DNA from 4 places in the Streptomyces sp. NPDC048370 genome. Region 4 is predicted to be linked to each of the others. Evidence: riboswitches for the same ligand, from Rfam matches in the RefSeq annotation. Region 4 holds a riboswitch; each other region holds the start of a gene.
What was found. Region 4 has a riboswitch for cyclic di-AMP ahead of ACGFYP_RS02940 (peptidoglycan DD-metalloendopeptidase family protein). Riboswitches for the same ligand answer to the same signal wherever they lie in the genome.

Region 1 (3,265 bases), on a different contig from region 4:
TCGGACGCGGCGTGCGCGACGGCGAGGGAGACGCCGAGGATGGCGTTGGCGCCGAGGGAGGCCTTGTTGTCCGTGGCGTCCAGGTCGAACATGGCCTGGTCGATGAGGCGCTGCTCGGTGGCGTCGTAGCCGACGAGCTCCGGGCCGATCTGCTCGATCACGGCGAGGACGGCCTTCTCGACGCCCTTGCCCTGGTAGCGGTTCTTGTCTCCGTCACGGAGCTCAATGGCCTCGAACGCACCGGTGGAGGCACCGGACGGAACGGCAGCACGGCCGGTGCTGCCGTCGTCGAGGCCGACCTCGACCTCGACCGTGGGGTTGCCTCGGGAGTCCAGGATTTCCCGGGCTACGACGACGTCGATGGACGGCACGAGCATCTCCTTCTGGGATGTGACGCTAGATGTGACGCTTGCGGTGCAGGGTCGCTTTGGCCTTGCGACAAGAGCCTAACCGGCTCGCGGGCTCCAGCCAGCCGGGCGCCCGCCCCCTGGGACGAAAAAGGACCCAAGGGTACGCATCCAGGGCCAAAGACCCTCAGAACTACTCGCCGGTAACCCCGGCGCGGCCGCGCGACGGGGCCGCCCGGCGGTCCGCGGACGACGGACCCCGGACAGCGCGGAACCCCGGTCCGGAGCGCACGGGGGAAGGGCGCTCCGGACCGGGGTGGTCACCGCGGGAGGGTCGAAGGACCTACGTGAGCCGCCGGACTCACGCGGGCCGTCGGGCTCACTTCAGGTGAAGCTGCTGGCCCGGGTAGATCAGGTCGGCGTCCTCGACGACGCCCTTGTTGAGCTCGAAGAGCTTCGCCCAGCCACCCTTGACGTCGTGCGCGGCGGCGATGGTGCTCAGGGTGTCGCCGGAGACGACCTTGTACTCGCCGTCGCCCTTCTTGACCTTCTTGCCGGTCGGGGTGGTGACGGTCTTCTTGGACTCGGCCTTCTTCGGGGCGGTCCGCGTCTCGCTGCGGGTCGTCGGCTGCTCGGCCTGACGCTCCGGCTTCGGGGCGGCCTGCTGGGCCGGGGCGCTCTCCTCGACGGCACCGGGGGTGGCGGACGAGAGGCCGACGCCACAGCTCGGCCAGGCGCCCTTGCCCTGACCGGCGAGGACCTTCTCGGCGATCGCGATCTGCTGCGACTTGGAGGCCTGGTCGGCGCTGGCGGCGTACTGGGTGCCACCGAAGGCGGCCCAGGTGGAGCTGGAGAACTGCAGGCCGCCGTAGTAGCCGTTGCCGGTGTTGATGGACCAGTTGCCGCCGGACTCGCACTGGGCGACCTTGTCCCACTCGGAGACCGTGGCGGCCGAGGCGGTGCCGGCGGTCATCAGGGGGGCGGCGACGGCGACACCGGCGACACCGGCGAGGGCGACGGCGCGGGTGGCCTTGGAGGGACGACGGTGTTTGCCCTTGGCGGAAAACAGCATGGAGATTCTCCTCACCGACGCCTACGAGGTGAGCTGTCGGGTTCGGGCCATGTGAGTTGCCCGGCCGCGCGGCTGGCGCGCGGCTTCACCCCAAGCCGTTCCTTCGGCCGTCTGTCTCAACGGCCGGGGACGGCACTTACCTTGGGTCCCCCGCTCCTGCCTACGGCGCATGACGCGACGACTGTTCCCATCGGCCGACGGCAGGATTCGGCGTTTCGGTCGACGGGGCCCGCGGTGGCGAGCGGTGACGACCGTAGACACAGACCCGAGGGAAGTTCAAAGACGTCCATGAGGGACAAAACGGCCCTACTTGCCTCGGGACGAAGGGTATTTACGCAGGTGAGAGGTGACGGAAGCAGAGTTTGCGGACGAGACACGCCAGTTGAGGCGAAGAGACCCATGTCTCACTTGCACAGAACCGGACATTCGGCCTCGAACCACCCCTACTTCGGGTCCGTCTCCGCGTCCTTCTCCGCGGGCGTACCGATCGTCAGATCCAGGCTCTGGCCAGGGAGGATGAGGTTCGGGTCGGCGCCGACGGTCGATCGGTTGGCGTCATAGAGGGCGCCCCAGCCGCCGGGGAGTTCGTTGCGCTGGGCGATCTCGGTGAGGTTGTCGCCGGGCTTGACGGTGTATTCACCGATAGCGTCCGCGATGCCCTCGGCAGGCGTCTTGTCCGCAGTGTCGCCACTGTCCTTACTGTCCCGATTCGCCGCCTCCTCGTCGGTGGCGCCCGGTGTCGACCCGTCAGCCGGCGAGGCGTGACGGCCCGTTTCACGCGAGTTGTCCGTCTTGCCCGACTCGTCCGTCCCGTCCGTAGCCTCCGGGGCAGCGCCGCCCCGGTGCTTGCCGGTCCCGGGAGCGGTCGGCGCGGGGGACGCCCCGGGGGTGGCCGCGGAGGGCGAGGAGGGCGCCGACGGGGTCGGGGTGGCCTCGGGGCCCTCGAGGGCCTCCGGCGGGGCCTGGACGTTCGGAAGGCCGGCGGTCCGGTTGGACTCCGGGAGCGGGCCCGTCGGCTCGCTCGGCTCGACGGCGGGACCCGGGTCGACGCCGGGCTTGACGCCGTCGACGGTGAGACCGGCGATCGGGGCGCAGGTGGCCCACTGGGTGTCACCCGCGGCGAAGGCCTTGTCGGCCACCACTATCTGCTGGGCGCGGCTGGCGAGGTCCGCGCTCGGCGCGTACGCCAGACCGCCGTGGCGCTCCCAGCTCTCCTGGGTGAACTGCAGCCCGCCGTAGAGGCCGTTGCCGAAGTGGGCGCTCCACTGGCCGCCCGACTCGCACTCGGCGACCCGGTCCCAGGTGGCCGCGTCGGCGGCGGAGGCCGAGCCCGCCCCGAGGAGGGGCAACGCGAGGGCCGATCCCGTCACGCCTGCGGCGACGACGATGGCGGGGGCCTGGCGGGGTCTGCGGTGTCGTCCGTTCCCGGAGCGCATGCGGAGCTGCCTTTCGCGTGACTGCTGAGGTGACGGTGAACGTAGCGGCATTCGAACGTGAGTCACAAGTCGATGCAGCGGAGATCACGTAAAAGTCACAGTCTTGACGGATCGTCAGCTCTCGCGAGAGGTGGACGAGGGGGAGAACTCCACCGGAAGTGTGCGCAATCCACGCATGATGAGCCCGCCCCGCCACCGCAGATCGGACGGATCGGCACCAAGTCGCAGATCCGGCAGGCGCGTCAGGAGCGTGGCAAGCGCGATCTGTCCTTCGAGCCGGGCGAGCGGCGCCCCGATGCAGTAGTGGATGCCGTGCCCGTAGCCGAGGTGTTGGTTGTCGCGCCGGGACAGATCGAGCGTGTCGGGCTCGTCGAAGCGCGCCGGGTCGCGGTCGGCGGCGGCGAGCACGA
Region 2 (3,265 bases), on a different contig from region 4:
TGACGATCTCCTCGACCGGGACGGTCGGGTCGTCGAAGTGCGTGTAGTACAGGTCGATGTAGTCGGTGCCGAGGCGGCGCAGCGACTCCTCGACGCCGGCCTTGATCGTGGTCGGGGCGAGCCCCTTGTACTGGGGGTGGGCGCCGACCTTCGTGGCGACGACGACCTCGGAGCGGTTGCCCCGGGTGGCCAGCCACTTGCCGATCAACGTCTCGGACTCGCCGCCCTGATTGCCCTCGGCCCAGGCGGAGTACATGTCGGCGGTGTCGACGAAGTTGCCGCCGGCGGCGGTGTAGGCGTCGAGGACGGCGAAGGACTGCTCCTGGTCGGCGGACCAGCCGAAGACGTTGCCGCCCAGCGCGAGGGGGAAGACGTGCAGATCGGAATTGCCCAGCGGGCGAAGAGAGGTCATGGGACGTTACAACGACTGCCCCGGACACGGGTATTCCGGCAGCCCTGACGTCCGGGGGGTGCCGTCAGGGCTGCCGGAGTCGTGAGGCCGAGTACGCGCGGGCCGGCGTCAGACCGTGAGGCCGGGGACGCGCGGGCCGGCGTCGGACCGTGAGGCCGGGGACGCGCCCTGGCGTCAGGCTGTGAGGTCGCGTCCCCGCGTCGGACCGAGAGGCGGGGACGCGTACGCGTCAGACCGAGAGGCCCTTGCTGCCCAGCCAGGCCGCCGGGTCGATGCCCGCGCCGCCCGGGGTGTGGACCTCCAGGTGCAGGTGCGGGCCGGTGACGTTGCCGGTCGCGCCCACGCGCCCGATCGTGTCGCCGGTGCCCACGGACTGGCCGACGCTCGCCGTCATCGAGGACAGGTGGGCGTACCAGACCTCCGTACCGTCCTCCAGCTCCAGGACGATCCGGTAGCCGTACGAGCCGGACCAGCCCGCCGACTTGATCGTGCCGCCGTGCACCGCCTTGACCGGCGTGCCGGTGGGCGCCGCGAAGTCGAGGCCGGTGTGCTGGCCGGAGGACCACATGGAGCCGGACTGGCCGTACGTGGAGGTGATCGTGTACGAGGACGTGGGCAGCGAGTAGCTCGCGGCGAGCTTCGCCAGGCGCTCCGCCTCGGCCTTCGCCGCCGCCTCCTCCTCGGCCTTCTTCTTCGCCGCGGCCGCTTCCTTCTCGGCCTGGTCCGCCTTGGCCGCCGCCTCGACGGCGGCCTTCTCCGCGGCCGCCTTCTCCGCCGCGGCCTTCTCGGCTGCGTCGGCGGAGGCCTGCTGCTGCTCGGCCTGCTGGAGGATGCGGGCGCGCAGCGCCTCGCCGGCGTCGGCCGTCGAGGCGGAGGCGGAGGCGGACTCGGCGCCGGAGGTCTTCTCGACGTCGCCGGCCGGCAGGGCGAGGGTGGCCGTGAGCGGCTGCGGGTTGGTCGTACCGGAGTCCGTACCGTCCGCGCCGTCCTCGTCGGAGATGAACTCGCCGACGCCGGGCAGCTCGGAGGCGTCCGGCAGGTCGAGGTCGGGGAGCGATATCGAGACCGGGGGCTTCTCCTTGGCGGTCGCCATGCCGCCCGCGCCGACGGCCGCGATGACGCCGACACCGAGGACGGTGGAGGAGCGGGCGAAGCCGGAGCGCTGCTTCACGACGCGGTGGCGGCCACCCGAACGGGCCTGCTGGCGCAGGGAGTCCTCGGTGGGGTTCCACTCCCCCCACGTCGCCGCGTCGTCGTCCGTCCCGGCGGCACCACGGGCACCGAACGCGTTGAACCCGTCAGAAAGGCCTTCGGGGGCAGGGCTGTTGGACGCCACGGAGGCGCACTCCTTTCCTTCCTTCTCGCCTACCGGGTTAGCTGACGGGTTCGGAGCAGGAAGGTCTCCTACGAGCGGTTCCGCACGAGTGCGAAGGTGCCCGATTCACCCCAAGTAGTGGTTCCCCGGTTCCCTTTCAGGATTCGGCGCGTGCGCACGGTGCCGTCTCTTACGACGGCTGGGACGACCGCGCTGCGTTATCGAACGTTAATAGACACGAGGGCCGGATTCCAAGCCGTTCCGGTTGATCATTTCCGCGATTGAGCTGGTACAGCCCGATTTGACCTCGCTTCAGTACGGACCCCGAACGACACCCCAGAACTGACGGTGCGTCAATTGTTATCGGAGTGGTACCCCTCCACTACGGATGGTCACGGCACTGTCGGCGGCACTGGTCACGGCACCACGGGCATCGTGCGGCGCCGCTCCGGCTGGCCCGCTGCGGGGCGGCTCACGGCCAGCAGCGCCATGTCGTCGGTGGAACCCCCGCCCGTGAACCGGCGGACGTCGTCGACGAGCGCGTCCAGCAGCTCCTCCGGCCCCGGGAAGATCCTCCCTGCGAGCCGCTCGGCCGGTTCGTAGAAGGCCCCGTCCGCGTCGCGCGCCTCGGAGAGCCCGTCGGTGTAGAGGAGCAGCGTGGCGCCCGGCGGGTACGGGACCTCGTCGGCCCGGTCCGGCCAGGCGGCCAACTCGCCCATGCCGAGCGGCAGCGCCGGTTCGGTCGGCTCCAGGAGCGCCAGGCCCCCGTCCGCGTACAGCAGCAGCGGCTCGGGGTGGCCGCGGTTGACCACCCGTACCCGCCCGTCGCCGCGCGGGATCTCGGCCAGTACGGCGGTGGTGAACCCCTCGAAGGCGTCGAGCCCGTCGCGGCGGGTGCCCTCGCGGGCCAGCGCCCGTTCGAGGCGCTGCGCGACGCCTTCGAGGCTCGCCTCCTGCTCCGCCGCCTCCCGGAAGGCGCCGATCACGACGGCGACCGCCTCGACCGCGTCGAGCCCCTTGCCGCGCACGTCACCGACGACGAGCCGGACCCCGTACGGCGTGTCCTGGACGGCGAACAGGTCGCCGCCGATGAACGCGTCCGCCTGCGCGGCCTCGTACCGGGCCGCGACATGGAGCCCGCCGATCCGCTCGGCGGGCGTCGGCAGCACGGCCTTCTGCGCGGTCTCCGCGATCACCCGCGCCGAGGCGAGCCGCTCACCGCTGCGCCGTACGACCCGGTTGATCAGCAGGGCGAGGACGGAGACGGTGAGGACGGTCAGTGTCTCGGTGAGGGCGGGGACCTCGTCGGTGGTGTGGTTGTACACGTGCAGCCCGATGCTGGCGACGACGGCGGCGATGCCGGTGAGCAGTGTCGTCAGCATGGAGAAGAACGGGGCGGCGATGAGCGGCGCGGCGGAGAACATCGGGGAGGCGGTGTACGCGGCGGGAGTGGACAGGTCGAAGACGACACCGCCGAGGATCACAAGAGGCGGCAGCGCGCGGATGAACCGCCGGGCCTGCTCGGCCCGCCCGCGCGG
Region 3 (3,265 bases), on a different contig from region 4:
ACCCCGAGGTCTTCGACTCGACAGTGCTGTTCCTCAACTACGACGAGAACGACGGGTTCTTCGACCACGTGCCGCCCCCGGTCGCCCCGCCGGGCACTCCCGGCGAGTACATCGACGGGGTGCCGATCGGCCTGGGCTTCCGTGTCCCGATGCTCGTCATGTCTCCCTGGACGCGCGGCGGTTGGGTGAGCTCGGAGGTCTTCGACCACACCTCCGTCCTGCGCTTCATGGAGACCTGGACGGCCGCCCTCGGGACCCCGGCCACCTGCCCGAACATCAGCGCCTGGCGGCGGAAGGTCACCGGTGACCTGACGGGCGTCTTCGACTTCGCGCGCCCGGTGTACGGCGTCCCCTCGGGCCTGCCCTCCACGGCCAAGGTCATCGGCCAGGACACCTGCGGTCCGCTGCCCAACCCGGTGCCGCAGGACAACGCCCTGCCGGCGCAGGAGAGCGGGACACGTCCGGCGCGCGCCCTGCCGTACCAGGTCAACGGAAACCTCGACCGGTTCGAGTTCGGGGCGGCGGGCAAGATCCTCGCCTGGTTCTCGATGACGAACCAGGGCGCGCAGGCGAAGCGGCCCGCGCACGTCACGATCCACCCGCACCAGCACCGGGACACGGCGGCCTGGCAGTACACGATCGACCCGGGCGCCACGTCCACGGACTACTTCAACATCGGGCTCGGGTCCGGTTCGGGCAAGTACGACATCTCGATGATGGGGCCCAACCGCTTCCTGCGGCGCTTCATCGGCGACGCGTCCAAGGCGGGCAAGGCGATCGAGGTGGCGGCGCGGTTCGCGACCGAGCCGGGCACCGGGAAGACGGCGATCTTCTTCAAGCTGACCAACACCTCGGCCGGTCCTGTGACCTTCACCCTCCGCTCGAACGCCTACCGCACGGACGGACCGTGGACGTACACGGTGCCGGCGAACTCCTCGCGCGAGGACTTCTTCAACGCCGTGGCCTACAACGACGGCTGGTACGACTTCACGATCCTGGCCGACATCGACGGCACGTGGTCGCGCCGCTACACAGGCCACATCGAGACGGGCGCCCCGAGCATCACCGGCTGACGCACGTACTCCCACAGTTCTGAGCAAATGGGGCACAAGGGGTTTTTACTCCCCCTTGTGCCCCATTTCTCAACTCGGCTGAATTTCCCTGCATGTCCGATATGGGATGGCGGGTGAGGTGAATCACCCCGAGGGTTCCACCGATCTTCCTGTACGCCCCGTCCCCTTGCCCGGCAAGGAAGTTCGGCGCGGCACGCACGGTGCGGAACTCGGCCTTGAATAACCCACGCATTCGACGTCTTGTTTCTGTCGACATTTCTCGCCTACGGTCACCTCGACCCGGACGGATCGCCGAATCCTGCCACCGTCCGAAAAGACCGCTCATTCACCCGAAGGCAGGAGCGGGGGACCCACCATTTCGCCGGTCCGGTTTTTCCGGCACGGCTCGGGGTGAAGTCACGCATGCGTGACCGGGCATCTCCAGCCCGAACCCGACAGCTCACCCCGCAGGCGCCGGAGAGGACTGCATCATGCCCGCACACGGTAAGCACCGGCGCCCCAAGAGAAGGCCCCTGACCCGCGGTCTCGCCCTCGCGAGCACGGGCGGCGCCGCCCTGGCCCTGCCCCTGGTCGCCACGGCCACCGCGCACGCGACGCCCCGCACGGCCCCCGAGATCGCCCCCGTCGAGAAGACCGTTCTCAGCGCTCCGGCGAAGATCGCGGAATCCATTCCCGCCGCGCAGAATTCCGCCCCCGTCACGTATACCGTCACCCGTGGCGATTCCCTTTCGATGATCGCGCACGAGCAGAGCGTGGAGGGCGGCTGGAAGGCCCTGTACCGCGCGAATCGCGCGGCCGTGGGTGACAACCCGTCACTCATCCACCCCGGTCTGGAACTGACGCTTCGCGGAAAGGCCGCCACCGCCCCGAAGAAGGCGAAGTCCCAGGCCCGTACGACGAGTACGGACCGGGCCGACCGCTCGCAGCAGCGCAGCGCCGCTCCGGCCGCGGCCGCCCCCGCGAAGGCGGCGCCCGAGAAGGCGAGCACGCAGGCGACCCCGGTGGCCGCGAAGAGCTACACCAACGACCTCGACGGCTGGATCCGCGAGTCGCTGGACGTCATGCAGAAGTACGGCATCCCCGGTACGTACGAGGGGATCCAGCGCAACATCATGCGCGAGTCCTCCGGCAACCCGCAGGCCATCAACAACTGGGACTCCAACGCCGCCAAGGGCACCCCGTCCAAGGGTCTGCTCCAGGTGATCGAGCCGACGTTCCTCGCGTACCACGTGCCCGGTACCTCGATGGACCTCTACGACCCGGTCGCCAACATCACCGCCGCCTGCAACTACGCGGCGGACCGGTACGGCTCCATCGACAACGTCGACGGACCGTACTGACAGACGGTTCGGAGCAGCTCGTCAGAAGTGGTCGGCGAACCAGCCCGCGGCGAGTTCGCCGACCTGCTCCAGCGTCCCGGGCTCCTCGAAGAGGTGCCCGGCGCCGGGGACGACGACGAGCCGGTTCTCGCACCGCAGGTGGCTGCGGGCCTCCTCGTTGAGGTCCTGTACGAGCGGGTCGTTGCCTCCCACGATCAGCAGGGTGGGGGCGCGCACCTGGCCGAGGCGCGGGCCCGCGAGGTCCGGGCGGCCGCCTCGGGAGACCACGGCGGCCACTCCGGACAGCGGGTCGGCGGCGGCCCAGAGGGCGGCCGCCGCGCCGGTGCTGGCACCGAAGTAGCCGGTCCGCAGCGCGTCGAGGCCGGGTCGGCCGCCCAGCCAGCGGGTGGCCCTGGCCAGCCGGCCGGCGAGGAGTTCCGTGTCGAAGACGTTGGCGCGGTCGGCCGCCTCTTCCTCGGTGAGCAGGTCGAAGAGGAGCGTGCCGAGCCCGGCCCGGTTCAGGCTCTCGGCGACGGCCCGGTTGCGGGGGCTGTGCCGGCTGCTGCCGCTCCCGTGGGCGAACACCACGATCCCCGGTGCTCCCTCGGGCACCACCAGGTGGCCCGCGACCTCCACCTCCCCGGCCGGGATGCGCACCTCCGGGTCGTCGTCGCCCCGGCCCTGCCCGGCGTGGTGGCGCTCCAGGCAGGCGACGACCTCCTCGTCCGGGGTCTGTGAGAAGTCCTGGTAGAACTGGCCGATCGCGTAGAAGAAGTCCGGCTCGTGGACGCTGACGGCCTCGTCCGCCTCCCTGCCGATCCGCTCCCGCCAGTCGCCCGGCGCGACCGGCACCGCGAGGACGATCCGCGCGGC
Region 4 (3,265 bases):
GGGACAGCGCGCACTTCGACTCGCTCACCCCGCACCGCATCGGCGCCGCCGGTCGCGGCGGGGCCGAGCTGCTCTTCGTCCACACGCTGATGCAGAGCCCCGCCGCCGAGCTGTGCCTTGGTGACGGCGCACCGCATCTGCGCTGAGCCCTCCGGAAAGGACCGATATGTCCGAGAAGTTCAAGCCGGTCACCGGCGAGGAGCGCGAGGCCGGTAAGTTCCCCAAGGGGCTGGTGCTCCGCCTCTTCGCCTACCTCGTGGCGGGGCACCTCTTCGCCGGCTTCCTCTATCTGCTGTTCGCCCTCGGCGCGCAGAACCAGTGACCAGGCAGGGGCGCGGTCACGCCTCGACGACGAGCCGCTCGCGCAGCCGCGCACGGGTCTCCGGGGTGAGCTTCAGGCCCTCGGTCAGGTAGTTCTCGACCGTCCCCCAGGTCTGCTCCATCGTCTCGAACGCGGCCCGCAGGTACTCCACCCGCGCGTCGAACAGCGGGCTGATCAGCTCCATCACCTCGGGCGCCATCGCGTCCGCGGAGGTGGAGCTGCGGCGCACCTTGTAGCGGCGGTGCGGGTCGTTCGACTTGACGTAGTCGGCCTCGACCGCCTCGCGCTCGACGCCCACGGCGAGCAGTGAGATCGCGATCGAGAGGCCGGCCCGGTCCTTGCCGGCCGCGCAGTGCATGAGCGCGGGGACGCTGTCCTCGGCGAGCGCGTGCAGGATGCGGCTGTGCTCCGCGGTCCGCTCGACGATCATCTGCCGGTACGAATCGGACATTCGGGTCGCGGCCTTGCCGTCCCCCAGGATGGCGCGGAGCTGCTCCAGCTCGCCGGACCTGACGAGCTTCCAGAACTCCTTGCCGTCGGCCGGGTCGTTGAGCGGTATGTTCACGTTCCGTACGCCGGGCAGTTCGACGTCCGGGCCCTCGATCCTCACGTCGGCCTGATTGCGGAAGTCGAAGATCGTGTGGAGTCCGAGGGTGGAGAGGAACGCCGCGTCCTCCTCGGTCGCGTGGGCGAGGTGGCCGCTGCGGAAGAGGCGGCCGAACCGCACCGAACCGCCGTCCACGGTCGGCAGTCCGCCCACGTCCCGGAAGTTGCGTACCCCGGTGAGCTCGGGTTCGGTCGACGGGACCTGCGGCAGCTGCTGCGTCACGAGTGCTCCTGAAGGTTGACGGATCGCGATCGGTTCCTGATCGACTCCTGGGCCAATCATCCCGGGTGCCCGGGGTCGTGCGCACCCCTGGGTAGGGGATTGGGTGTTCTGTCCGAATTGGACCCTTCGGTATAACGCGCCCTGATTGCAGGGGAGATGGTATTCGGGGCGTGAGCAGCGTCATAAAGGTGACGGACCGTGCCTGATCGTCCGAGGTAATTCCCGTACCGGAAAAGGAAATCGATCCACCGTCATCCACGGAGGGTGACCGGAATTCGGTACGGATATCACGCCGCGGAATGCGAACGGAAACCGGCGGCTTGTTCGCCTCGACCCCGCTCGTCTAGCGTCACCGTCAATCCGGTCGGACCGCCGAATCCTGCCACCGTCCGGAATCCGCACCCATCCACGTACGGCAGGAGCGGGGGACCCAGGTAAGTACGCCGCACCGGTCTATCCGGACGGCTTGGGGTGAAGCCGCGTGAGAACGCGGCCGGACATCTCCAGTCCGAACCCGACAGCTCACCTCGTAGGCGACGGAGAGGAATTCGCCATGCCCGCGAAGGGTAAGCATCGCCGTCCCAAGGTCAACCCGATCACGCGCGGATTCGTCGCCGCCGGTACCGGCGGCGCCGTCGTCGCCCTGCCGCTGCTCGGCGCGACCGGAGCCCACGCCGCCGAGAAGGCCGCTCCGACCGTGACGCCCGAGAAGGCCGTCACCGCCGTCGCCGCCGCTCAGGCGAAGGCCGCTCCGGCCGCCGCCCCCACCGCGAAGCCGAAGACGTACTCCGTCGTCCCCGGCGACTACCTGTCGAAGATCGCCGCCGAGTACCACCTCGCGGGCGGCTGGCAGAAGCTCTACTCCGACAACCGCCAGGTCGTCGGCGAGGACCCGTCGCTGATCCTGCCCGGCATGAAGCTCACCCTCGGCGCCAAGTCGACGGCCAAGGTCGCCCCGAAGGCCGCGCCCAAGGCTGCCCCGAAGGCCGCGCCCAAGGCTGAGAAGAAGTCCTCCTCCGACGCGAGCGAGTCGCGCAGCTCCCGCTCCTCCGACCGCGGCACCGTGGCGTCCACCCAGGACTCCGCTGCGACGCAGTCCGCCCCCGCGAAGACCTCCTCCTCCGGCTGGGTCGCCCCGGTCGACGGCGGCGTCTCCACCCCGTACCGGGCCTCCGGCTCGATGTGGTCCTCCGGCTACCACACCGGTGTCGACTTCATCGCCTCCTCCGGCACCTCGGTCAAGGCCGTCGGTGCGGGCACCGTCCACTCGGCCGGCTGGAGCGGCGCGTACGGCAACGAGGTCGTCATCCAGCACGCCGACGGCACGTACTCCCAGTACGCCCACCTCTCCTCCCTCTCCGTCTCCGCCGGGCAGTCCGTCACGGGCGGCCAGCAGATCGGCCTCTCCGGTTCGACCGGCAACTCCAGTGGCCCGCACCTGCACTTCGAGATCCGCACCGGTCCGAGCTACGGCGCGGACATCGACCCGCTGGCGTACCTGCGCCAGCACGGCGTCGGCATCTGACGCTTCCGCGTCACCCGCAGCACCCCACAGGGGCCCGGCACTTCGGTGTGCCGGGCCCCTGCGGTGTATTCCGGCTTGGTGGAATCTTGACCGGTGGCGTATCTCACCCGGCGTCAACCCCTCCTTACGGTCGCGTAGGTCACATGTGTAAGGGAAAGATGAACTCCCGTGGCAGACGATTCGAGATCAAGAGACATGAACGCATTCGGGTCGTACGCGGCGATCGGGGACAGCTTCACCGAGGGCGTGGGAGATCCGGGGCCCGACGGGAAGTACGTCGGCTGGGCGGACCGCTTCGCGGTGCTGCTCGCCGACCAATTGCCGGAGCACGACGCATTCCGTTACGCCAACCTGGCCGTCCGAGGCCGCCTTCTCGACCAGATCGTGGCGGAGCAGGTCCCGCGGGCCAAGGAACTCGCCCCCGACCTGGTGAGCTTCTGCGCGGGCGGCAACGACATCATCCGCCCCGGCACCGACCCCGACGACGTCGCCGAGCGCTTCGAGCGCGCCGTCGCCGACCTCACCTCGGCCGTCGGCACGGTGATGGTGACGACCGGCTTCGACACCCGCGACGTACCCGTCCTGCGGC

Region 1: another riboswitch for cyclic di-AMP. It lies ahead of ACGFYP_RS22460 (transglycosylase family protein); the one in region 4 lies ahead of ACGFYP_RS02940 (peptidoglycan DD-metalloendopeptidase family protein).
Region 2: another riboswitch for cyclic di-AMP. It lies ahead of ACGFYP_RS07345 (M23 family metallopeptidase); the one in region 4 lies ahead of ACGFYP_RS02940 (peptidoglycan DD-metalloendopeptidase family protein).
Region 3: another riboswitch for cyclic di-AMP. It lies ahead of ACGFYP_RS04425 (transglycosylase SLT domain-containing protein); the one in region 4 lies ahead of ACGFYP_RS02940 (peptidoglycan DD-metalloendopeptidase family protein).

What each region holds. Positions count from the first base shown of each region.
Region 1 covers NZ_JBICYI010000010.1:192,628-195,892, reverse strand. The annotation lists gene eno (phosphopyruvate hydratase) at 1-377, opposite strand, end outside; gene ACGFYP_RS22460 (transglycosylase family protein) at 727-1,419, opposite strand; cyclic di-AMP (ydaO/yuaA leader) riboswitch at 1,423-1,597, opposite strand; gene ACGFYP_RS22455 (transglycosylase family protein) at 1,863-2,855, opposite strand; gene ACGFYP_RS22450 (cytochrome P450) at 2,970-3,265, opposite strand, start outside.
Region 2 covers NZ_JBICYI010000003.1:20,777-24,041, forward strand. The annotation lists gene ACGFYP_RS07340 (aldo/keto reductase) at 1-412, opposite strand, end outside; gene ACGFYP_RS07345 (M23 family metallopeptidase) at 642-1,748, opposite strand; cyclic di-AMP (ydaO/yuaA leader) riboswitch at 1,760-1,907, opposite strand; gene ACGFYP_RS07350 (PP2C family protein-serine/threonine phosphatase) at 2,144-3,265, opposite strand, start outside.
Region 3 covers NZ_JBICYI010000002.1:122,674-125,938, forward strand. The annotation lists gene ACGFYP_RS04420 (phosphocholine-specific phospholipase C) at 1-1,073, shown strand, start outside; cyclic di-AMP (ydaO/yuaA leader) riboswitch at 1,353-1,539, shown strand; gene ACGFYP_RS04425 (transglycosylase SLT domain-containing protein) at 1,544-2,413, shown strand; gene ACGFYP_RS04430 (phosphoribosyltransferase family protein) at 2,435-3,265, opposite strand, start outside.
Region 4 covers NZ_JBICYI010000001.1:688,353-691,617, reverse strand. The annotation lists gene ACGFYP_RS02955 (helix-turn-helix domain-containing protein) at 1-146, shown strand, start outside; gene ACGFYP_RS02950 (DUF6126 family protein) at 167-322, shown strand; gene ACGFYP_RS02945 (tyrosine-protein phosphatase) at 339-1,151, opposite strand; cyclic di-AMP (ydaO/yuaA leader) riboswitch at 1,512-1,700, shown strand; gene ACGFYP_RS02940 (peptidoglycan DD-metalloendopeptidase family protein) at 1,705-2,676, shown strand; gene ACGFYP_RS02935 (SGNH/GDSL hydrolase family protein) at 2,845-3,265, shown strand, end outside.